DNA from 4 places in the Bacillus sp. JJ1533 genome. Region 2 is predicted to be linked to each of the others. Evidence: riboswitches for the same ligand, from Rfam matches in the RefSeq annotation. Region 2 holds a riboswitch; each other region holds the start of a gene.

Region 1 (6,251 bases), on a different contig from region 2:
ATATTATCAATATTATCGATTTGGTAGGCAGCTCTTGTATTTTCAGTTAGTGAATTATTATCATAATCTGCAATTCTCGATTCTTCATCTACAATGACATTTTCTAAAACAGAGCCAAAGCGAATCGCGTCAAAAATTTGGGGTTCCTTTTCACGTGAAAGATTGATGCATTTCGCATAGCAGCCACCTTCTATATTAAATACGCCAGAGCTAGACCAACCGTGCTCATCGTCTCCAATTAGACGACGTTTTGGATCGGCAGAAAGAGTCGTTTTTCCTGTTCCAGATAGACCAAAGAAAAGTGCAACATCCCCTTCTTGGCCTACATTTGCAGAGCAGTGCATGGACAGAATATTTTGCTCAGGAAGTACATAGTTCATCACAGAGAAGATTGATTTTTTTATTTCACCAGCATACTCTGTGCCTCCTATTAAAACAGTTCTTTTTTCGAAGGAAATAATAATGAAGGTTTCAGAGTTTGTGCCATCGGTTTCCGGGTCTGCTTTGAAATTTGGTGCACTAATGACTGTGAATTCAGGTTGATGTGTTTTTAAATCTTCTTCGGTTGGCCGAACAAACATTTGCTGCGAAAATAGATTATGCCACGCATATTCGTTGATCACTTGAATTGGCATACGTACTTTTTTATCAGCTCCTGCATACCCATTGAATATAAAAATTTCATCTTTTTCCTTCAAGTATGAAAGTACCTTTGTGTAAAGGTTTTCAAATACAGCTTCAGAAATAGGTTTATTTACCTTACCCCAGTCTATTCGATCCTTCGTAGATGCTTCTTCTACGATGTATTTGTCTTCTGGTGATCTTCCTGTGTATTTCCCGGTAGTTGCACATACAGCCCCAGTCGAAGTAAGGATTCCCTCTTGTCTAGCGAGTACTTTTTCAACTAAAATAGGAACAGATAGGTTATGAAGTGCATTTTTTCCATTCACTAATTCTAATAGCTGCTCATTTGAAACTTCAACTGAATTCATGTAAAACCATCCTTTATTTTTTTTTATATAATCAAATTTTACAATTAGTATAACACATTAATAAAAATAGTCTATACTATTTAACGTATTTTACGTAACATATGTATAAAAAGTGCGTGCATAATCTAAAATAGTTCTTTATAATCCATTTGTTTTTAAAATTTGTCTTTTTCATAAATTAGCGTGATACACTTCAATATCAAATTTTATTGAAATTAGGTTGACATGAAAAGGATGACTGCGTTATGATATTTCATTGAACGGATACTCTCTTATCCCGAGCTGGCGGAGGGACAGGCCCAATGAAACCCGGCAACCATCACTTTTCTTGCATGGCAAATGAATTTTTGTGAAACCTATAAATAATAGGTCTCCTTTTCAAAAAGTGATAAGGTGCTAACCTGAGCAAGGCATGACCTTGATCGATAAGAGTGAAAGGCGAGATAAATGATAATACCTTTCCTCAAATAAGCAGGGAAGGTTTTTTATTTCTGTTATGAGAACCATTCATGTTTTAATCATGTTACTTATAGCGTTTATTTGTGTACATCACAGATAACTACTCAACGTATGCTGTATTATACTAGAAGGTTAATATAGGATAGAAAATCGTGAAGGTAACAATACTAAGGGAATGAGTACCGTATCAATGAATGTCAGAATTTGAAGATTATCAAATTCTGAATCCGAAAAAGGAGGAAGCGTTTGTGACAACTAGACGCCGTTTATTTACTTCTGAGTCTGTTACGGAAGGCCATCCAGATAAAATCTGTGACCAAATTTCAGATTCTATTTTAGATGCCATCTTAGCAAATGATGCAAATGCACGCGTAGCGTGTGAAACTTCTGTTACTACAGGTCTTGTACTTGTTGCGGGAGAAATTACAACCTCTACATATGTAGATATCCCAAAGATTGTCCGTGAAACGATTAAAGAGATTGGTTATACTCGTGCAAAATACGGATTTGACTATGAAACATGTGCAGTTTTAACATCGATCGATGAGCAATCTCCAGATATTGCGATGGGGGTTGACCAAGCGTTAGAAGCTCGTGAAGGTCAAATGACAGACGCACAAATCGAAGCAATTGGTGCAGGGGACCAAGGCTTAATGTTTGGTTATGCTTGTAATGAAACGAAAGAGTTAATGCCTCTTCCAATTTCATTGGCTCACAAGCTGTCACGCCGATTGACGAAGGTTCGTAAAGATGAGATTCTTCCATACTTACGTCCTGATGGAAAAACTCAAGTTACTGTTGAGTACGATGAAAATAATAATCCAGTCAGAATTGACACAATTGTTATTTCAACTCAGCACCATCCGGAAATCTCATTAGAACAAATTCAACGTAATCTAAAAGAACATGTCATCAATCCAGTAGTTCCAAGTGAATTAATTGATGAAAATACAAAATATTTTATTAACCCAACTGGGCGTTTCGTAATTGGCGGTCCACAAGGTGATGCTGGCTTAACTGGCCGTAAAATCATTGTTGATACGTATGGTGGTTATGCACGTCATGGTGGTGGCGCATTCTCAGGTAAGGATCCAACGAAAGTTGACCGTTCTGCTGCATATGCTGCGCGTTATGTTGCGAAAAACCTTGTTGCGGCGGGCTTAGCTGATAAATGTGAAGTGCAGCTTGCGTATGCAATCGGTGTTGCACAACCAGTATCTATTTCTGTTGATACATTTGGAACTGGTACAGTGTCTGAGGATGTACTTGTAGAATTGGTTCGAAACAATTTTGATTTACGTCCTGCTGGTATTATTAATATGCTGGATCTTCGTCGTCCAATCTATAAGCAAACTGCTGCATATGGTCACTTTGGCAGAAACGATCTCGATCTGCCATGGGAGCGTACCGACAAAGCAGAAACACTCAAAGCACAGGCTGTAAAATAAGATAAAAAAGCTCACCGATTTGGTGAGCTTTTTGGTTCTTACTTCATTTTTTAGTGTCGAGTTCAAGGCGCCGTTCACTTTTCTTTTTGTAATTGTTTATAATGCTTACCTTTTTCCACATATTCACGGCGAATTCTCGCCATGTCCTTCTTATCGTCGTCGTTTAGTTCACGAATTACTTTAGCAGGTCTCCCAAAGGCAAGTGTGTTTGGTGGGATTTTTTTACCTTGTGGAACAAGGCTTCCAGCCCCAATAAAGGCACCTTCGCCAATCTCAGCCCCATCCAGAATAATCGAACCCATCCCGATTAGGGCATTTTTACGGATAATTGAGCTATGGAGAATCACCTGATGTCCAATTGTGACATCATCTTCGATTATCAAAGGATTGTTTGGACTTTGATGCAGGGTCGAATTGTCTTGAATGCTTACTCTTTTTCCAATCAAAGTTGGTGCCACATCACCCCGGATAACGGTATTAAACCATATATTTGTTTCTTCCCCAATTTTTACGTCCCCCGTGACAGTTGCGTAATCAGCAATGAATACAGTGTCTGCAATTTCAGGATATTTCCCTTTGTATGGATAAATCATAATAGGTACATCCTTTCTTAATTGTTTGATATTCGATAAAAAATCAATTAAGGTTAGTGTATCAACTTTCATAAGTATCGTAAATTGACATATTATCGATGTTGCTAAAATTTAGAGGTGATATCTATGGTTCCAACACAACCAATTAGTTTAATGAAGAAAGTGTATAGTGAGGTATTTCCAATTGTCCATCGTGAATTAGCGGTTTGGAAAAGGAAAGCGGAGGAGATACCAAATGAAGAGCTTCGCAAGCAGGCCTTGGCAAGTATCGATTCAAAAACCTTTCACTGTGAAGGCGGATCTATCCTTGCTTTACTTTCAGAAGGAAAAATAGAGGAATGTATTCGTTTTATTGTTGCGTATCAAACGATTAGTGACTATCTAGATAATCTCTGTGACCGCAGCACCTCATTAGACCCTGTTGATTTCCGTTCACTTCATGATTCCATGCCGGATGCATTACAGCCAGGGCAGCCAACAAAAAATTATTATCAATACCGCGATGAGCAGGATGATGGTGGCTACTTAGAAAGCCTAGTTAAAACCTGTCAGGATGTTCTTCAAAACATTAAACATTACGATAAAATAGCTGATTATTTACAGGAGCTAGCCAGTTATTATTGTGACCTTCAAATACATAAGCATGTAAAAGTAGAAGAGCGTGTACCGAGGCTCGAGAGCTGGTTTAAAAGCCATCAAGATCATCTTCCAAGTATGGCATGGTATGAATTCTCAGCTTGCTCTGGTTCAACACTGGGCATTTTTTGCTTAGTTGCTTACGCGTTTCATGAGGAATTCAAAGAAGAAATTGCGGTTAAAGTTCGAAATGGTTACTTTCCTTACATACAAGGGCTCCACATCCTTCTCGATTATTTCATTGATCAAGAAGAGGACCGCCAGGGTGGGGATTTAAACTTCTGTTTTTACTATTCACATGAAAACGAGCTAGTCGACCGCCTTAAACATTTTATCAATGAAGCGGATAAGCATACAGCCGGTTTGCCAAATGAAAAATTCCATCGAATGATCAATCGTGGCTTACTTGGTCTCTATTTATCAGATGAAAAGGTTCGAACACAGCGAAGTGTCTTAAAAATTGCAAAAAAAATGATTAGGCTTGGCGGGAAGACGTCCTTTTTCTTTTATGTGAATGGACGGGCTTACCGCAAATTTCAGCATGTATTTGGATAAGAAAAGCTCCAGGCGCCCGCTTATCGGCGCCTGGAGCTAGACATTGAAACAACGTAAAGCATTTTGGTGCTCTATCTTTTTTCGATTGCGATAATAAACGGCGGATTATTCATTTGATTCATAAATCGGTACATTAGTACATGGGCACGATTTTGATCAAGTGTTGAACAATACTCTATCAGACGATCTCGTTCAAGAGCCCCTTCTTGATGACCGTGATAGACAACAAGGACAATAACACCTTCAGGTTTCATAAGAGATAGTAATTGCTCAATCGCTTCAATCGTGGAATCTGGCTTTGTGACAATTTCCTTGTTGCCACCAGGCAGATATCCCAGATTAAAGACGGCACCTGCAATTTTGCCATGGGCTTCTGTTGGGATTGTCGTTAACATTTGATTATGGCTTTCATGAAACAAGCTAACACAATCCAATAACTCTTCATCTTTGAGACGGGAAGTTGTATTTTCAACCGCTTCTTTTTGAATATCAAAGCCGAAAACACGTCCACTTTTACCCACTAAAGAGGCAAGGAACGCAGTGTCGTGGCCATTACCGATCGTTGCATCAACGGCATAATCGCCCTCATTAACAGCATGTTTTAGTAAATTCCGGGCAAATGGAAGAATTCGATCTAGTTTCATACGTTTTCCTCAGCCTTATAATATTTTCCTTGATAGCTATTTCGCCGTTTTAGTTCAGAATCGATTGTATTTAGAACCTCCCATTTATTCACACTCCACATCGGTCCTACCATTAAATCGATTGGTCCATCACCTGTTATGCGGTGAACAATCATTTCAGGGGGTAAAATTTCAAGCTGGTCACAAACTAATTGTACATATTCATCAAAAGATAGGAATTCCAAAAGCCCTTTTTCATATTGCTTTACCATTGGCGTACCTTTTAATAAATGTAGCAAATGAATTTTGATTCCTTGCACATCAAGCTTCGCCACTTCTTTAGCTGTCTCCATCATCATTTCTGGTGTTTCTTGTGGCAGTCCATTAATTATATGGGAACAAATTCGAATATTATGTTTGCGAAGCTTATTAACCCCATCGACATAGCATTTAAAGTCATGAGCACGATTGATAAGCTGAGCTGTTTTTTCATGTACGGTTTGCAAGCCGAGCTCGATCCAAAGATAGGTCCGTTCATTTAGCTCTGCTAAATATTCTACAACATCCTCGGGAAGACAATCAGGTCTTGTTGCAATGGAAATACCGACAACTCCTTCTTGATTTAATACAGGCTCGAATCGTTCGCGCAATACCTCAACGGGTGCGTGGGTATTTGTGAAGGCTTGGAAATAGGCCATATATTTACCGTCTTTCCATTTTTCATGCATTTTATTTTTTATCGTATGAAATTGTGTAAGAATATCATCCGCACGGTTTCCAGCAAAATCGCCAGATCCCGAAACACTACAAAAAGTACAGCCCCCATGTGCAACTGTACCATCTCGATTTGGGCAGTCAAACCCTCCATCAAGAGCTAATTTAAATACCTTATGTCCAAACGTATTTCGTAAGTGATAATTCCATGTATGATATCGTTTAGTATCT
Region 2 (6,251 bases):
TAATATGGTACGATGCGGAAATAAAGCGAAATTTTGAAAGACCATACTGATTCGCTTTTGCCTAATTTCTCTGAGCCGGGCAGCATTCATCTTCACAATATCTTCGTTTTTTATCAAAATCTCTCCAACCGTCGGATCAATCAGCCTGTTAAACATTCGGATTAATGTAGATTTGCCACTTCCAGATAAACCCATAATCACAAAGATCTCACCGGGGTAAATTTTGAAATTGACATTATTCACACCGACTGTTTGCCCTGTAGCTTTCAGGATTTCTTTCTTTGATTTACCTTGCTTCAATAAATCAATGGCTGTTTTAGGAGATTTGCCAAAGATTTTCGAAACATTTCTGACCTCTACATACGGATCCATCCAATCACCTCAAAGTGTTTATTGCCTATGCTGTTCTTACCTTTACCTACTTTGTATGCTTCTATGAAATTTCCATAGAAAAAGAGGATAGGATTGAATAATCAAAAGCAGACAATACTTTATCACGAAATGAAAAAGGGTTGTCAAAATAGTGTTGGATAACACTATTTGACAGCCCTATAAATCCATCTTAAATTCTTAATTTTTATTTAGAAACTCTTTGACCATTTCATTGAACTTTTCATCATGCTCCCAAAACATCATATGTCCTCCAAGAACCTTCACTTGGGATTCAGGTGTTAATTGGTTTGTATAGTTTTTAGCAATATCCGCCCAGTGCTCTGCGACAATTGTTAAGGTAGGAACTGCTTTACTTGCCTGTTTTGCTTGCTCTCGATAATCAGAAAACATACCTGATGCAAACAAATTTCCTGCAATGTAATAGGGTGTTTTTAGTGATTGTTCGACCAGCCAGGTTAGCTCTTCTTTCTCAAGCTCTCTTTGTACCATGACTTGTGTGATATAGCTTGTTATGAACTCCCGATGTCCTGCTGAATTACGTAAATAGCTATTATAGATTGCTGCAATATCGTCTAATGGTCCTTCCACCCAATCATCATTGACTGATAAAGATTTAGGCGGCATATCCACAAAAATTAAAGATTTAATCTGATCAAAGCCTTTTTGCTTCACATACTCCCAAACTGTAAAACAACCAAACGACCAGCCTACAAGTGTTGCATTTTTCACATTCAATTGATGGAGAATGGAAGCTAAATCCGAACCGTGTGTAACATAATCATTTCCATGAAGAGATATCGTTGATCTCCCGTGACTCCTTGGATCAATTACGATAACCCTGTTCGTTTTTGAAAAATATTCAATTTGCTTTGAAAAAACCTCAGTAGTGAATGTAAAACCGGGAATGAAAACAAGGGGTTCTCCTTCCCCTACATCTTGAACAAATAATTCGACCCCTGAATCAACTTCAATATATTTTCCATCAATCAAACTCATCATCATCCCCCCAAGATTTTGCTTTTACACACTATATTCACCTTTTAGATTCTAAATTCCTTCTATTAAGAGACAATTAGAAAAAGCCTCCGTAAACTACGAAGGCTTAACAAAATATATTTCGTACTATTTTAATTTACGGTTAAGACGGCAGTTTTTGAATATTGCTTACCAGGATGATGAGCAGGAAGCTGGCTTCCTTGACCAAATAGGCTATCCCTTAATGTGTCACCTTCATACTCTTTTCGTACAAGACCTCTTTCTTGTAATACCGGAACAACAAGCTCTACAAAATCAATAAACGTACCAGGCGTAATCGCATACGCAATGTTAAATCCATCTACTCCGGTTTCTGCCACCCAACTCTCTAAATCATCTGCAACCTGTTCCGGGCTTCCAACCGTGACGGGACCTAATCCACCAATTCCGGTATACTTTTTAATTTCTTCGACCGTCCAATTTTTATCAGAATCAATTCTCGTAAAGTTTTCTACGGTTGACTGAATCGCGTCATTTTTTACAAACTTAAGATTTTCATTCGGACCATATTCCGAAAAGTCAATTCCTGTCCAACCACCCAAAAGCGCTAGCGCTCCTTCATAACTTACATGTTTTTGATAATCATTGAACTTTTCATATGCTTCTTCTTCAGTCCGGCCAACAATCGGAGTGATACAAGCCAGGATTTTTATTTCCTCTGGTGCTCTACCAGCTTTTATGGCTTCTTCACGCAGTTTTTTTACAGAATGCTTTGCGGCATTTTTAGTCGGTGCCCCAATAAAGACTAATTCTGCATTTTTACCCGCGAAAGCACGCCCCTTTGAAGAGGTTCCTGCTTGATAGAGTACCGGTGTTCTTTGTGGGGATGGCTCGCATAAATGTGCACCCGGAACTTTATAATACTTTCCTTCATGGTTGATATCATGAACCTTACTTGGGTCTGCGAAAATTCGATTCTCTTTGTCTAGTAAAACAGCATCATCCTCCCAGCTACCTTCCCATAATTTATAGCAAACCTCTAAATACTCTTCAGCGATATCGTAGCGTTCATCATGTTTAATTTGGTCTTCCAACCCCATATTAACAGCTGCACTCTTTAAATATGAAGTGACAATATTCCAGCCTACACGCCCCTTCGTTATATGATCTAGCGTAGACATCCTCCGAGCAAATGTATAAGGATGCTCATGTGTGACAGATGCAGTGACTCCAAAGCCTAAGTGCTTTGTCACAGCAGACATTAAAGGAACGATTAGGGATGGGTCGTTAACAGGTGTTTGTGTACCTTGACGGATAGCCGCATCTCGAGAGCCTTGGTATACATCATACGGACCCAGTACATCTGCTAGGAAAATAGCATCGAATCTCCCCTTTTCTAAAATCTTCGCCAGTTCAATCCAATATTCGCTATCTTTATAGCGATAGGATTGATCCTCTGGATGGGTCCACAAACCTGGAGACTGATGGCCAACACAGTTCATATCAAATGCATTTAAATAAATTCTTTTCTTTGTCATTGTAATTAGCTCCTTTTTAATGAATGTTATAAAACAAAGTTCTTTTTCTGGTTTACTGCTTCAACAAAGTAATAAAGCTCCTTTTTCAATCTTTCTAAAACATTCACGTCGATTATCGGGTTGACGACTTGTGTTTTATCGATTTGGCAATCCTGGAAGTAAACTCCTTGGAGGCTTTGCCCCTTTAATGCTGCCAATAAAGGTTTGAGGCTGAAGTCAATCGCAAGTAAATGAGCTGGGCTCCCACCTGTCATGATTGGCAAAACGGTTTTTCTCGCTAATACATCCTGGGGAAGCAAATCCAATACCGCCTTCAGAACTCCTGTATACGCTGCCTTATAAACAGGTGATCCTACAATCACTCCATCTGCACTTTGAATGAATGAAGTTAGGTCCTTAAGGGCTGGACTATCAAACTTCAGATTAAATATGTCATCAGATGGAATATCTCTTACGGACACATGTGTAACAGAAAATCCTTCCTGCTTAAGTTTCTTGCCAGCATATTGCAGAACTAAATCTGTTCGAGAATTTTCTGAAGGGCTTCCCGATAAAATTACGATTTCGCTCATTTTGATCATCCTTTCTTTTTTTGCAAATCAAAAAGGCATCTTTATACAAAACGTCATAAATGGACGCTTTGAAAATAAAGATGCCTTTAGTCGTCTAATCGGCAATTATTTAGTATTTTTTGATAATTTTTGAGTTGAAGTGGATTTTTGTAATGAAAAACGCTTCTTTTCTGTCGCATCAATTTGAGTAATTTCCCCATCATGGACGGTAATTACAATAGATCCAAAATCCAGCTTTTCCAATGTTGATAAAATATGTTTCACCTTTGATTCATCAAGCTTCGCCACGTAACTCCCCCTCGTTGTAAAATGTGTATTATTTCATTGCCATTGGTTGACCAGTGCGGCAATAAATTCTTGGAGCAACATAAAAAACCCTCTTCTAGACAAGAAGAGGGCGTACGTAAATAGTTCAATACACTCTTCTTATCTTTCAAGCTTCACGCTTGCTGGAATTGGCACAGTACAAAATGTCTGTTGCCGAGGCATCGTCGGGCCAGTCCCTCCACCTCTCTTGATAAGAACTAACTGGTTATGAAGTTGTTGTTTGTTGATACTAAATTACACTCAAAACGTTTTTCTGTCAATCACTTTATTCAAAAATTTTCAAAAGAGGTAATTTTTAGTTATTTAGTCATGGTTACTGTGGGGACAAATTAGAACAAGTAAAGACCAGTAAATTCTTTGTAATGATTGTAGTAGAAACTTAATTCAAAGATTCCATGCACTAAAGCATAAGATACAATAAAACACTTTTATTGAAGGAGGAATGATGGATATTTTAGCGAAAATCAATTGTAAATTAAAAGGACATGATTTTGAAGAAATCAATCAGAAACCTGATGGTTGGGGATATATTGCAACCTATTTTATATGTAACCGATGTGGTCACGAAAAGGTAGTCACGGAGCGAGAGGATGATGTGTAAATGTTGACTAACATGTAAGGTTCGGTTTTTATCAACAACATTATCTTACGGCTTACATGAACAATAGCACGTTAAACAACCCTATTTAGCAGACATTAAAGTGCACTATGTAGGGTTGTTTTTATTACAATGTCCCGGTAGGCCTATATTAATAACCATGCTTACAGAGTTTTTTTAAGTTTGATCTTTTCTTTATATTGTCACAAAGTTATTCGTGGCCATATAGTTTATACTCTTGTTCAAGTTCACTTAAAGTTAATTCATAAAGATGCTTATCATTTTTCTTATAAATTCCTAGATTAATTAGCCTGATAATTAGTTCTTTCTTTTTTAATTGAACAGCGTTTCTTAAAAGATTCCCCATTTTTATCACCTCAATTTAGAAAAAAGCTATAAATCATGAATAAGTTTATGACTGAGTATATTATGTTGTCAGTAAAGTATTATCCAAACAGTTCTTTTCGACTTTCTTTTATTCTATCAACCTATATTTTTATTCTTCTTTGATTCTAGAGATTGTGTAGCTTAACTGATTGAAAACTTTATTTATCAGCCAAATTATACAAATGGAACTTAAGAAATAAGTGATTAGATAGCTTAAAATGACCAACATTTAAATTCCTCCATCATCATCATTTGACCTTATCCTCTGACTCTAGTCATTATAGACGAGGAATCTCTTGAAATTTGTCGATTTATCTAGAATTTACAACTCTTAATCGAATTGTTAACCTGCTTTAATAAAAGAAAAACTTGTAATTAATTCTTAACCCTTTGCGCTTTGAATATAAAAAAGGCCCCGAATCTTATAATTCGAGACCACAATAATAAATAATTTATAGATTAAGAAGTATTCGCCCAAGCTCATCCATATTTTAATATTATTATCCATGTGTATACTTCTAGTTCTATTACTTGAGGTTACTTAAAAAAACCTCATACTGTTCTCGAACAAAACCTTTTACAAGTTCAAGTTTTTCTTTCGTATTTATTACTTCAAACGGAACATAAATTTCATGTTTTTTTAATGCAAAACTTCTCATTTTTTCAATTTCAAAATCCAATAGTTTTTGAATTCCTTTCTGAATCTCTTTCCCTTTTAATGATTCCTTATTACCTGGATCGACATGGAGGATTAAACAGCTGTATCGTTTTTCTCCATACAGTGTGGCAAACTTCGGCATTTTCCCCCAAAAAAGGATTGGTTTCTATCCTAGTGTTAAACTTTTTGGGGCCAAGGTGAATTCCATTCGACCCAATCCACTTAGAAATTTATGTAGTTCACTAAATACATGTAATTCGTTCATTTATCTCTCTCCCCCTAGCATAATATTTTCATTTAATGTTAGATTAACTCCAAAAAAATAAAATGATAATAGCATATTCATTTTCCCACCTTTCACCCTTACAATCTTTTAACAAAGAATCAACTATTCTTTACAAATATTAAATGCCCTTGAAATATTGCTAGGTTAAGATTTCTATATCTATCGTACCATTTTGTATTTGGATAGAAAATAAAAGGTGGAGGCAATAAAATGCAGAGTCATAAAAAGCTTAAAATGTTCAGCAAAGTACTTTTAGCTGGTTTTTTACTAGGTTCAGCAAGCTCAATTATTGGTAATCAGGCACATGCAAAAATGGAAATTCAAAATCAAGATGAGGTTAAAAAGATTGCAGGCTATAGCATAGGTTCAATCAATGAAGATGGCGGTGTTGCTGAAATAGTTAAGTATAATGCTGCTAACCAAAAGTTTTACGTGATTAATGGCCATGGACAGACAATTGATATTGTGAGTCTAAAAGGTTTAACCTCTACGGACACAGTGCAGAAACTACAAAAAG
Region 3 (6,251 bases), on a different contig from region 2:
ATAAGCTTCCCTTAATTCATCGTTACTTTTTGAAAATGCAGCTGCACCATAGCTAGGTACACCTTTGATATCTGGTTGCTCAAAATCCTCAACAAATTCTAGTGCGTTTTGATCAGAAGATTGCAGGGCCATTTTTACTGTCATTTCTGTCCCTGTTGTCGCTTGAGCTCGACCTGATTGGACGGCTGAGAATGTAGCTGGAATGTCAGCAACTTCAAGGATTTGATTTTCACTAACACCCATCTCTTTTAAGAATTCAATTTCTGTAGCACCAGACATTACAGCAACGGTTACATCAGGATTGTTCGCAATATCTTTATAACTATGAAGGTCTAATGGGTTTCCTTTTTCAACAATTAAGCCTTCACCATATTGAATTTCTGGTTCACCAAAGGCCACCTGTTCAGCCCGTTCTGGTAAAATCGCCATTCCTGCTGTAATCACATCAAATTTTCCCGCTTTTACACCTGGAATGAGTTGGTTCCACTCCGCAATTTGCCCTTCTACATTTTCAATTCCCATATTGTGAAAAACCTTTGTTGCAATCTCAACGGCTGCCCCTTTTAATTCACCTGTTTTGGGATCTTGATAGGCATAAGGTGCTTCGTTCGCAAAACCAATTGTAACGGTTCCTTTTTCTTTCAACTCATCTAGGCTGGATCCACCAGTTGCAGCGCCCTTAATCGAGCCACCCGTTGTCTCACCTGAACCACAGGCTGTCATGAGACCCATTATAAGTACCAAAAATAAAATCGATAATTGTTTTTTCATGAAACTAATCCCCCTAAAATTTTCAAACCGGTCAAATATTTAATGGCAATGCCTTTTATTCAAATTTACAATCAAAACCAGACGTCTTAAAAAATTGTATATCTTTTTTGACTATTTACTCAAATCTTATATTTTTGGATATTTCAGGATATTTAGGGATTAAACATGTTGTCGTTTGTTGAGTAGGAGGATATGTAAACATCCTCGTTTAGATTTATGTATGCTCCCAATCGCTCGCAATCACCGGAACTTCCCGAACGCTCGTGCGTCTTTCCATTTAAGTGGTAAGTTGTAACTTTTCCAAAATAAAAAAGAGAGGATTTCAATCCTCCCTTTTATTGGGTTATGTTATACTATTGTAAATTCAATCAACTACATTTCCATAAGGTCGCTTTTTATACTTTTTCTTAAAGCCTCGAATGAGGTTTCTTTTTACATCATTCGGTTCATCAACGGGTAGTTCCTTCCAACAAATGATCAAGTCATGGTTATTTTCAATTTGCCAAACATGCCTTCCACCAGAGTGAGCAACATTTTTACCAGTACCAAACTTCACGAATTGTTTGATTCTTGAATTCAGTGTTGCAGTACTTTTTCCACCACCGGCTTTGCCAATATAGATTACCTTCGTATCAGAAACCCAATTATCTCTCAACTCTTCAATCGGCACGTTAGGGTCCTTCCCTTTGAAAAAGCCACCTGACCCCTTTGTTACAAATTCCGGACAACAATCAGGCGTGTAAAGAACCATATAAACCCCTCTATTATGGGGAATAATCGAATGATCGTTGATCAATTGACTAACTGAAAGATACCCTTCAAACCCGTATTCTTTGATCGATTTAAAATTGTTAAAATCCAACTTTTCACCTCATTTAATCGAATATTCAGGCAAGGCGCTGTTATACCATCTTATTTTCTACATATCCATTAAATTACCAAAATAATAATTTAACTTAGATTTAGAAAAAAAAGCACCCCATGATGAGGTGCTGTAAACCAGTGCGACTACTTTTATGAAAATAGGTATCAAACCAACTTTTTCTTCCTTTTTTCTGTTACCAAGATATTCATAATAATTACCACAAACATCAACACAAAAGATGCCATACTAATCATCAGTATTCGTTCAACACTCCACTCTGTAAATCTGGCAAAAACATCAGGGATAATCAGGAATGCTGGTATCCAAATCGGAAACCACATTTTGCTCCAAATCGCCGTTCCAATAAAAATACTAGTGCAAATCACAATCACAACTACCTCTGCAGTTGGTCCTCCTACATAAAAAGGCTTAACAAATATGGCACTCACAGCAATTATAAGAATCGCTAAGGTTGTTACAATCATACTGGCTATTACTCCACCAAGAAAAAACTTCTTCTTTGAATATTGCTTCCGACCCGCATTCTGTAAAAAATAGACGTAAACCCCAAGCATTAACACAGCTAAAATAGGCATCCCCAAGACTTGAATAATATTTAATTCAAATTCTCCTCTTATGGCGGGTCCTATGAGGAAATAGGCAATTGCCCCAAGAAAAAAGAGTGGAAGGAATTTTACAAGTTGTTTATAATCTGTCTTCATTTCCTGTTTCAAAGATGCCATATATTCTTCTGGTGTTTGATCAATAATATCATCTATGCTTCTCCCGCTTTTCTCTACTACGATGAGATGATCCTTCAATTCTTCTGTTAATTCCTCAATTTCCTGATCATTTTTTCCTGACATCATTAAGTACATTCTGAGATTGTCGATAAATGCTTCACTTTTGCTTGATAGCATAGCCTTACCTTCCTTTCAGTAATTTGTTTACCGGTATTGAAATTTGCTCCCATTCTTCGGAAATGATTTCTAATGCCTCTTGACCTTTTTCAGTCAAAAAATAATACTTCCGATTTGGACCTGATTCTGATGGTCTCATTTCTCCCAGAATGAGCCCATTTTTCTGGAGTCTTAATAAAATCGGATAAATGGTTCCTTCACTTACATCTGCTAAGCCAATATTCAGCAGTTTTTGCGAAAGTTCGTAGCCGTAGATAGGCTCTTTTTCGATTACAGCCAACACACATCCATCCAAGATTCCCTTTAACAACTGGCTCCTTATTGACATTTCATCATACTCCCTCCCCTAGTATGTTATACAAGGTAGTAGACAAAAAATAAAGTTAATCTCAGGTAGTTGGTAAAACAAGATAGTGGATTTAAAAAAACAACTATCTTGTTAAACAAAGTAGTTGTTTTTAGTGTAAAATTATTTCATTTTTTTGTCAATAGATTTTTTAAAATAGACACATTAAACGTTCCAGTTACTTCTCATCGTAAGCGTTAAGGGCATTCACACTATGTGCCAATGCAGCTCCTGCTTTTAAGGCAACAGCTACGAAAATAGCTTCTGAGAGTTCTTCTAAATCAGCTCCTGCTTTTTTTGCATTCTTCGTATGAAGGTCGATGCAATACGGGCAACCTGTTGTATGTGCGCATGCAACAGCAATCAACTCTTTGTCCTTTTCAGATAAGTTTTTCGCTTTGATCGACTTACTGTCAAAATCTATAAATGCTTTAAATGCCTCGCCATTCAAATCTGCAAATTCTTTCAGTCTTGCAAAATAGGATGCCTTATACAGTTCTTCATCACCATTTCCATCATATGCATTGAGTGCATTTACTCCATGCGCTAAAGAAGAACCTGCCTTTAATGCTGTCGCAACAAAAATTGCTTCTGCTACTTCTTCTTTCGTTGAGTCATTCTTTTTCGCATTTCCAACATGTAAATCTATGCAATATGGGCAACCCGTGATATGTGCAACAGCCACGGCAATTAGTTCCTTTTGCTTTACGGAAAGTCTTCCTGCGGCTAATGCTTGACTATCAAATTTAATGAAAGATTGAAAGATTTCTGGCGCATACTGTTTCAATTCTGGAAGTCTACCGAAATATTCTTTTCTGTATAAACTTGTCATTTGTAAATCTCTCCCTTTAAATTTTTCACCAAATTGAATATCATTTTCGCATGAATTTCACCTATGTTATAAATTCAAAAAACCCCTTCCGATGAGGAAGAGGCATTATGTATATCCACACTCATCTTTCAAGCGCATGCTTGCTGGAATTAGCACCTTGTTACATCTATCATAACGGTTGCTGCGGGATCAACGGACCAGGTTCCTCCCCCGACTCTTGATAAGAGAAAATGTATTTAATTTGGTATTATTAATTACCTTACATGAATGAAGAAGGGATTGTCAACTGAAATATTGGATTATTTTGAAAACCGTATCTATATCCTGAAAGGAATTACAAACCACCTATCCATAACGTAAACATGGTAAACTGCTCTGGTACCCAGCTTGGGTCAATATTGGCTATCCTTTTGTCCAATCTCATTTATTGGTTCAATGGCCACTCCTCTTGATTTTCCGCCATATCCCAAAACATGTACTCGAACAAGCTTGTTTTGACGACTATTTCTTCTAACGCTGCTAAATCTCGTTCTGGTTTTCCAGTTGTGATTTGATTGATGAGAGTCTTACAATCTTCTGCCAACGCAGTAAATTCATTGGACGAATACATTTTGACCCACTCTCCATAAAATTCATGGTTGGTAGCTCCTGGCCATTTTGCCAGTTCTTTTCCAATGAAGTTATAGCTCCAGGCACAGGCAAGGACAGCTGCGACAACATTTTCAACACCACCAAGTTGGGCCACATTCAACATGTAACTTGTGTATGAAGTAGTAGTTGATGCGGGCTTAGTTGCCTCAAGCTCCTCAGGAGATATTTCAAATTTTGCTGCATATTGGCGGTGAAGATCCATTTCGATCTCAAGTGTGCCATGTAAAAGATTTGCAAAAATAGACATCGTTTTTAAATCCGGTGACTTTGCGCTACCTAACGCAAATAGACGGGAATACTCAATCAGGTACACGTAATCCTGCTTCATATAATGCTTAAATTTTTCCTTCTCCAACCAACCTTCGCCGATTCCTTTCACAAAGGGATGCTCCAAATACGAATTCCAAATCGGCTCAACTCGATTCCATAAACGATCTGTAAATTGACTGCTCACTCTCATTTCCCCTTCCTTGTTGTTGACATTGGGGAGAAAAAAGAAGACCCACCACTAGTGAATAGAGATGGGTTCGGTAAATAATCGTTTTCACGAAAAAATTCCAACTCCACTTCCCTACGCTAGTGTTACCCAGATCAGGTTCAAAGGGTCGATATTTCTATCTCTCAGCAAATACATGCTCCCCTAGTCGAATTGCTAGATTATTAAGTTACTATATATTAGTTAAACATAGCCGGTGAAAATAAGCAAATGTTCGGAAGATTTTCAGCTATTCTATGTGCAAACAAGCAAAAAATCTTCCAAGAAGGAAGATTTTTTTATGTTAGATTCGGATACCCTTGCTGTCTTAATGCCTCGTACACTAATATGGCTGCTGTATTCGAAAGGTTGAGTGAACGAACATGTTGACTCATTGGGATTCTCAAAAAGTGATTTTTGTGTTTTTCTAGTAAATCTTTTGGTAAACCCGTTGTTTCTTTTCCAAACATAAAATAATGTTCCTTTGAAACATCACTGAAATCAAAGCCGGAATGTGTTTTTTTACCAAATGTCTCTATATAGTAAAACTCACCTTGATTTTTCGAAAAAAAGTCGTCTAATGAGTCATAATACGTTATATTTACAGAATCCCAGAAATCGAAACCCGCTCGTTTGATCATTTTTTCATCAGTTGAAAAGCCAAGTGGTCGAATTAAATGCAAGGCTGTATCCGTTGCAGCACATGTGAGTGCAATGTTTCCAGTATTAGCCGGAATATCTGGTTGATAGAGTACAACATGTATTGCCAAGATGGTCACTCCTCATTGTATTTTACCCTCCAAATTATAACATACCTTTGATAAATGCCGTTAAACCATGGACAATTAACATTTGGTTTCCGCCAAGACTTGGAAAGTAACAGCCAATCTATGACTATCTATGTCTTTTTCTTATACTTTCTCATATTTTGGGTATGTTATTTGTATGGATAAAATATTACTGATTAACAACATTTTATAATTTTGGTGTAAAATCTGATTTCTATTTTATGATTACTTTAATCAGAACTATTGACAAAATCGGAGGTATTTTCTTTGGGGATTTTTAAAGAAAATAATAATAACACTAACAAGATAACCGCTGCTGAAGTATCCGCACTCTGGCTTCAGTATATGGGTGATAGTATGGCTATATGTGTTTACAAATATTTTCTTAATATTGTTGAAAACAAGGAGATTAAATCAATATTAGAATTGTCATTGCAATTAGCTGAGAGCCAAGTAAAGCAGATCAGCAAACTCTTAAAAAATGCTAATTTTAAATCCCCAATCGGATTTACAGAGAGCGACGTAAATGTTAACGCCCCTCGACTGTTTTCTGATGAATTTTTATTGTTTTACTCTTATATCATGACAATCCATGGACTAACC
Region 4 (6,251 bases), on a different contig from region 2:
GGAAAGACCACAGTACCGCTCCAAGCCTTCTAATATCGCAGTTAATTCACTTACTGCGTATGAATGAGTCCGACCCGCTACCCCCTCATCGCCGTGCATCAAAGGCAGATTCACACCTACATCGGCAAAAGGTGGCAAGAGGTCATACATTTTCCCATTTAAAAAGCCAGCCTTAGAATCCAGATAGTCATTTACTAAGAATTTTTCTAATTCGTCTAAAGAACGGCATCGGTAACTGTCAATGCTGGTCTTGGGACTTGGTTGCAGAGTAATTTGTGCACTACTTGCTGAATCATCGGGAATTCCACCACAAACCGAGCATAATGGGTTTGAAAGAAAGGAATGCCATGAACTTTTAAGAGTATTCAAGTTTAGTAAGAAGATTTTTCCTTCTGCGTGAGAGTCCTTTCCACCCAAAATCCTCTTTGACTCTTCAACTATCAAGTGAGCCATCTGAAAAAGCCCTGTATTAGAAGCCCATACATCACGAGTAATACCTCTTTGTATGGAAAGGTGTTCCTGCAAATGCCGCATATCTATTCGGTCACGTCCAGCCATAAGCCGCCTCATGTCAGCACATTGGGAGCATCCTGGAGAATCTGGTCGAACCAACGGACCAACCACACCCTCACCAAATGAAACAAAGCCTCGTAACCAGGGGATGCCCTTAGGGCGTAATAGCTCTTCCGCCTTTTGATGAATGGAGGGATCCCAGGCTTCATGTAATACTAAAACCAAATCAGCCTCTTCTGGTATTCCTGAGTCGAAATCGGGATGACGAATTAACATGAAATGGGAGGCTAATTCTTTGGACACGTGATCCGCTAAAAAACCTTCTCCGATAATCACCACGATACCATTCAAGTGGATTCCTCCTTTATTAAAATAACACCATGCAACTCTACCAATTCATTTTTGCTAAATGGTTCAAATTCAAGTTCAAATACCACGATTTGCCTGCTGTTTCGTTCTAATACTTTTATTGCGGATTTTAAAATCTCTGAATGTGTCATCTCTTCACTTGAAGGTATTTCCAGGCTTAGTGGTACATTTTGCTCCAGAAATACGGATGAACCTTCATATGAATGAGCTGTGCGAAAATCCTCTCTGTTTGTTGTCTTCATAATGGCGTGCTGTAATGCATTTTCCAATGCCCTTGTGATAGTAAAACCTATACCGCTATACCAGCGGTTATTAGTTCTAATCCAAACAACAGGGAATCCAGAAACCTTCTCTCCTACGCCGATAAGCGGTGCCCCATTCAATCTATTCAATACCTGAAGATAAAAATGACAGTGTTTATCTTCTACTGATTTCAATTCTATACGTGAAACAGTATGCTTCTGTTCGTCATTTTTTTCACTTAGCTCCTTAACCAAACACTTTTGCAATCCCCGGCAAACACTTTCTGCTAACGATTCTCCCATTCCTACACCGATAAACTCGTTTTTTTCTATAATTCCTTTATCTACTTCCTGTTGTGGGAGAGTTTTAAAGAGATGAGACACATAGGCTTCAATCCCTGTTAATCCTGCTTCCCTTCGTGCTTCAACATGAGTCAAGCCTGCACAGATAATGTCTGGCAACAGTTTAGCGGGTCCTTCTGACAACGGGTTGACTGCCTGAACCCGGCATTGTGATAAGGGAAGCTGCTTTAAATCTCCTTCTTCCCAACTATGAAGAATGCCAGTTTCAGGTGAAGTCAAATGATTGAATAATAGAAATAATTTATCTACATCACCACTGCTAGATGCATCGTTGATCCGTAGATCTAAATCCTTTATCCATCTAGCTTCTGCAAATTCCGTCACTAAAGGGTGTGGAATGAAGGAATGCCAGTTTCCCTCCAGAGTATTTAGATTAAGCAGGAAGAATTGATTAACTTCTTTTTCCGATTCGGTTACTCTGGTCAGTTCTTTGAATAATTCAAAGGCGATTACATTTGCTAACATCGCTCCTGCTACTTGAGAGTAATTGGATGCCGGCTGTTCTTTGTGAAGCGCAGATTCATGTATGCTTCTCCATGCAGATTCCCAACATCCCTTTGACTCAGGAAGCACAAGAGGACCTGCCATACCCATGTGTTCTAAACAAATAGCGGGGAGAAACCCCTTCTTCTCTTTTTTACAAATCTCATTAAGAGCACGCAGTTCCTCCAAATCACCTTCTTTTGATACATACAAAATGAATTGAAACTCTTGCACTATTTCCCTCCATGAACTCATGACATCCTTTTGAAGGGTTATTTCATTAATCATTACCTCGGGGTCGGTTTGACGTGCGTGTTCGACGTGTTCATACAATCTCTTTCTATTAGTAGACTCTTGGTCAGTAATTAGTACATGGAACTTCGGTAATCCCGATTCGAGTAATGCAGATACCAACGATACTAAAAATGGACCGGAACCAACTGCCAAAACTTTTGACTGCCGATATTCTTGAAAGCGGTAAGCGCCGGAATCCCCGAAATTTTCCAGGAATTCAATTTGGGATGCATATTTCTTCATAACCTGTGATTGCAATTGATGTGGCAAGTCTTGACTTACATCCTTAACAAATCCATTGCGGTACAGTGCTTCCGCAATTTCATATACCCGCTTTCGGTATGGGTCGGGTAATCCTTCTGTTAAATTCCCCAAAGTGTACTCTCCATTGAACATCGGTATTAGCTTTTCAATCCACTTATCGATTGTATTTCCTTCCATACGGAACGAAATTGTGTTGTTCCGAAAATATACACCGCTGTTTTCATAAGGGAGAAAAAACGTGTCTCTTTTTACCTTGAGACGCATAGAAGGGGTTAATTTTGTCATTGCGCTCCTCCTTTACTTTAAATCCAGCTTGAGATTCTGTACGATAACTGTCACTATAATCCTATGTAGTGAAATTTGTCTATTATGTCTAATCACAAAGGGATAGCCCCTAATGTATTTTTTCAGGGGCTGCACTTTTCAATAGGCTGGATATGTTTTATATTTTATTTTGATTTAGTAACCTCCGCAGCGTCCGCCGCCTCCACAACGGTGTCCACCTCCACAGCGTCCACCACAATGAGAGCAACTAAAGCAACTAAAACAACGGAAACAATTAAAGCAACTGAAGAAGCAGTTAAAGCACCTAAAACAACTAAAGCAACTAGAACAACGTCCAAATCCACCAAATCCACTTATTTGTCGGGCAGATTCATCATAATAATACTGGTTTGGGTCCCAAGGAACTGCCTCACTCGAATGAAAATCTCCAAGGTTCAACATTTGGAGTTCATTTTGAAAATTGTTCACGTATATAACCTCCGTTTAATAATGTAATTTGATATGAAAGCACTTTAAAATGAAACAGAACGAACAAATAGAAAAGTAATGTGTTCAAGTTATATTGGAAATATTTCAAAGACTTTCCTCAACAAATTATGTGCGGTAATTGGGTATTGTGCCTGATTGCATCGCCTATTTTTTGTCTTGGGCTCCGTCTAATGTCGAATATTTTAGTTAACATCTTTTTTATGTATAGTCATAGTAGACACATCGGAATATTAGGTTTAAACTTAAGATACTATAGACAAAAAAATAAACGCTTATCTAGAGAGGTGGAGGGACTGGCCCATAGAAACCTCAGCAACAGATTCATAAGAATACTGTGCTAAATCCTGCAAGCTTTCAGCTTGAAAGATAAGTTGAGGTACACCCTAACTAAAAATCCTCTCCTTATCTTTTCAATGATTTTCAATGAAAAATATTTGTAAAGGGAGAGGATTTTAATATGAGTTTACTAAGAGATTCTTTTGAAAAAAGACGGAACGAGCTAATTAATAAATTACTAGATCTTGATCAATATAAAAAAGATGGAAAGCATCTTTTTGAATTAACTTTATCCGAGTTAGAATATGCACATTTTAAAGCTCAATCTGACGGACATCCGCATTCTAATAATTCATCCATAAGGTGGAAAAATTTCTAAACTGTAAATCACAGACAAAACTGATAAAAAAGGACTACCCAGAAAAGTCATTGAAAATTTACTTTTCTGGATAGTCCTAATTATTTGCATTACAAAAGTTAAGATAGTGAATAGACTTTTGAATACTTTTCATCTAAATAGTTCACTAGATAAGTAGCATTTAAGCCTTCACCAGTGACTTTCCTTATTAATTCATCAGGTGTATATATACCACCACTGCTACAGGCTATAGAAAAAATTCTTTGCAGTATAATTACAAATTAGAAAACCATGTAATCGCGCAAATATTTTTTGCTCTTAAACGCCCTCTATTAAACCTCACTAAAGTCCACGTTGAAAGCTTTGGGAAATAAATTATTCTTAGTGAATTAATGTGTTATCGTGAAATAATTTCATTACACTCTACCATTTTTTCAAACAGAAAAAAGCATGAGGCCCTAGTCTCCTCATGCTTCCTAAAACCCTCTTCCCCCTCCGCCAGATCGGCCACCGCCTCCGCCAGAAAAAGAGGAACCTCCACCGCTATTTGAATTTCGTTGAATTTTTTGCTGTGTAATGCTTGTGTTGTAATGTCGATCCATTTTATTTGTTACTTTGAACGAATTTGAGTCTAGATACGTATGGGCCGTTGTTGTGGAACGGCCTCTATTAAACATGGCCATTGTTCCAACGGATATCACTCCGATCCCAATTGCAATCGCAAAATAGATTAAGAGTTCTTTGACCAATTCCCCTTGTGAGTTTCTACTAGATGTATAAGAGCCCTCTGACTGAGCATATCCCGCATTAGAGATTGATCCCTCAGGAATCCCGGCATTCATCGTGGCCTCAAGATCTGTCAAGAAGGCTTTTGCACTGTCACCAAATGCTTCCTCGATTAAATATGGATAAACGTGATCAAGAATTTCTTCAATGGTATAGTCCGGGAAGTAATCAACAATCCTATCTCTTGTAAAGATATACACTTCGCGATTATCCATATCAATTAAATACAAGATTCCATCCTCTGTTTCCTCATATCCAAACCCATGACTGTCGTAAAAATCACTTGCATATTGTCTGGCTGATTTTCCTTCACTGTCATCCGTTGTGACAATTCGGATATCCATTTGGAATTGTTCACTTAATCTATTAGCTTCATCCTGTAGTTCGACTTTTTCCGTGTCCGAAAATAAATTAGCCTGATCAAAAATTTTTTCAGTATTTGCAAATGTAGGGATCACTAAAATTAAAAAGGTAAGGAGGAAAAATGGTAGGATGAGAAGCTTTTTCTTTACCATATAAACAACCCTCCTAACGATAGGACTGCAAAGACACTAGCTGAAATCATACCAAACCACTTACTTGCTTGACCGATGCTAATTGGCAAGTTCCCAGCAATTTTACCTGTTTGCCCATTCATCGCAAAGACATAGGTCTTGCCTTTAAATTGATACGTAAACATCCAAACCGGTAATAGCACATATTTCGCCTTAACATTCGATAGTCTGACGTTTGTATTATGAATTGAAACCGAACTATACCCATGGATTGTCCCTTGAAGTAAAGTTCCCACATTATTGCGAAGGAGGCTTGAGATTCTACCGTACACATCATTTTGGTTCATATCGTACTTTTCCGCAAAAAAACCAGATAAATAGGACATCGAAAAATCAGTTAAATCCTTATAATCATAGGGTTCAAGGATGGACATAAGCTCATCATCCATTTTCTTTGAACCGTCCGCTGGTACATCGCGGAATTTTGCGATTCCTTCTCGCATCACCTTATAATGCTTTGTTTCGGTATACCTTGTATCTCCCCTTGTATAGGTTCTGACTCTCCTCGCATCACCTTCAATTCTTCCAGATGTATTACTATCAAACAACCAAAATGGAACATAGATTCCTGATAGTTTTTCTAGCTGTGAAGTTGAAGTAAAGAATTTAGGAAGTAGAGGCTTACCTTTACACCATTTTAAAAATAATTCTTCCGCTTTCTTCCGGTCAATTTTAAACGGAATGACTTTTTCAGGACGGTATTCTCCTTCTAGCTGCCTAGGAATAATCGTAGGATTATGGCAATAATAACAAAACGTTGCTGCAGTTGTGTCATCGGTTACGATTTCTGCACCACAGCTGCTACACGTATAGCCTGTTGCTTTGTCGTTGAATTCTTGATCCAATTCCTTTGCTTGGTGTAACGCCTCTTCACTTGTTTCGGCTTCTTCTTCAGCCTTTTCGTTATCAACAAAATGTTTCACATCTGCTTCGGTGAATTCACTTAAGCAGTAATCACAGGTCCAGTTTTGGGTA

What was found. A riboswitch is a leader RNA that binds a small molecule or an ion and turns the genes downstream of it on or off. The one in region 2 is predicted to bind S-adenosylmethionine.
Region 1: another riboswitch for S-adenosylmethionine. It lies ahead of metK (methionine adenosyltransferase); the one in region 2 lies ahead of V7138_RS00130 (YezD family protein).
Region 3: another riboswitch for S-adenosylmethionine. It lies ahead of V7138_RS07355 (carboxymuconolactone decarboxylase family protein); the one in region 2 lies ahead of V7138_RS00130 (YezD family protein).
Region 4: another riboswitch for S-adenosylmethionine. It lies ahead of V7138_RS07825 (Fur-regulated basic protein FbpA); the one in region 2 lies ahead of V7138_RS00130 (YezD family protein).

What each region holds. Positions count from the first base shown of each region.
Region 1 covers NZ_JBALOV010000006.1:90,132-96,382, reverse strand. Annotated here, with positions in the region: gene pckA (phosphoenolpyruvate carboxykinase (ATP)) at 1-992, opposite strand, end outside; SAM riboswitch class I at 1,262-1,424, shown strand; gene metK (methionine adenosyltransferase) at 1,700-2,899, shown strand; gene V7138_RS04005 (gamma carbonic anhydrase) at 2,974-3,492, opposite strand; gene V7138_RS04000 (tetraprenyl-beta-curcumene synthase family protein) at 3,619-4,683, shown strand; gene V7138_RS03995 (class I SAM-dependent methyltransferase) at 4,755-5,327, opposite strand; gene V7138_RS03990 (TIGR01212 family radical SAM protein) at 5,324-6,251, opposite strand, start outside.
Region 2 covers NZ_JBALOV010000001.1:30,189-36,439, forward strand. Annotated here, with positions in the region: gene V7138_RS00110 (quaternary amine ABC transporter ATP-binding protein) at 1-372, opposite strand, end outside; gene V7138_RS00115 (alpha/beta fold hydrolase) at 571-1,389, opposite strand; gene V7138_RS00120 (LLM class flavin-dependent oxidoreductase) at 1,521-2,906, opposite strand; gene ssuE (NADPH-dependent FMN reductase) at 2,933-3,478, opposite strand; gene V7138_RS00130 (YezD family protein) at 3,584-3,766, opposite strand; SAM riboswitch class I at 3,902-4,002, opposite strand; gene V7138_RS00135 (hypothetical protein) at 4,251-4,406, shown strand; gene V7138_RS00140 (Fur-regulated basic protein FbpA) at 4,615-4,770, opposite strand; gene V7138_RS00145 (hypothetical protein) at 5,318-5,590, opposite strand; gene V7138_RS00150 (choice-of-anchor I family protein) at 5,945-6,251, shown strand, end outside.
Region 3 covers NZ_JBALOV010000013.1:150,000-156,250, forward strand. Annotated here, with positions in the region: gene ehuB (ectoine/hydroxyectoine ABC transporter substrate-binding protein EhuB) at 1-771, opposite strand, end outside; gene V7138_RS07340 (hypothetical protein) at 1,136-1,633, opposite strand; gene V7138_RS07345 (HAAS domain-containing protein) at 1,801-2,556, opposite strand; gene V7138_RS07350 (PadR family transcriptional regulator) at 2,561-2,884, opposite strand; gene V7138_RS07355 (carboxymuconolactone decarboxylase family protein) at 3,081-3,734, opposite strand; SAM riboswitch class I at 3,853-3,961, opposite strand; gene tenA (thiaminase II) at 4,159-4,845, opposite strand; TPP riboswitch at 4,937-5,037, opposite strand; gene trmL (tRNA (uridine(34)/cytosine(34)/5-carboxymethylaminomethyluridine(34)-2'-O)-methyltransferase TrmL) at 5,160-5,630, opposite strand; gene V7138_RS07370 (DUF3231 family protein) at 5,916-6,251, shown strand, end outside.
Region 4 covers NZ_JBALOV010000014.1:90,963-97,213, forward strand. Annotated here, with positions in the region: gene V7138_RS07810 (TOMM precursor leader peptide-binding protein) at 1-864, opposite strand, end outside; gene V7138_RS07815 (putative thiazole-containing bacteriocin maturation protein) at 861-2,813, opposite strand; gene V7138_RS25265 (hypothetical protein) at 2,978-3,157, opposite strand; partial or broken gene V7138_RS25270 (heterocycloanthracin/sonorensin family bacteriocin) at 3,102-3,254, opposite strand; SAM riboswitch class I at 3,572-3,675, shown strand; gene V7138_RS07825 (Fur-regulated basic protein FbpA) at 3,760-3,957, shown strand; gene V7138_RS07830 (TPM domain-containing protein) at 4,413-5,237, opposite strand; gene V7138_RS07835 (hypothetical protein) at 5,231-6,251, opposite strand, start outside.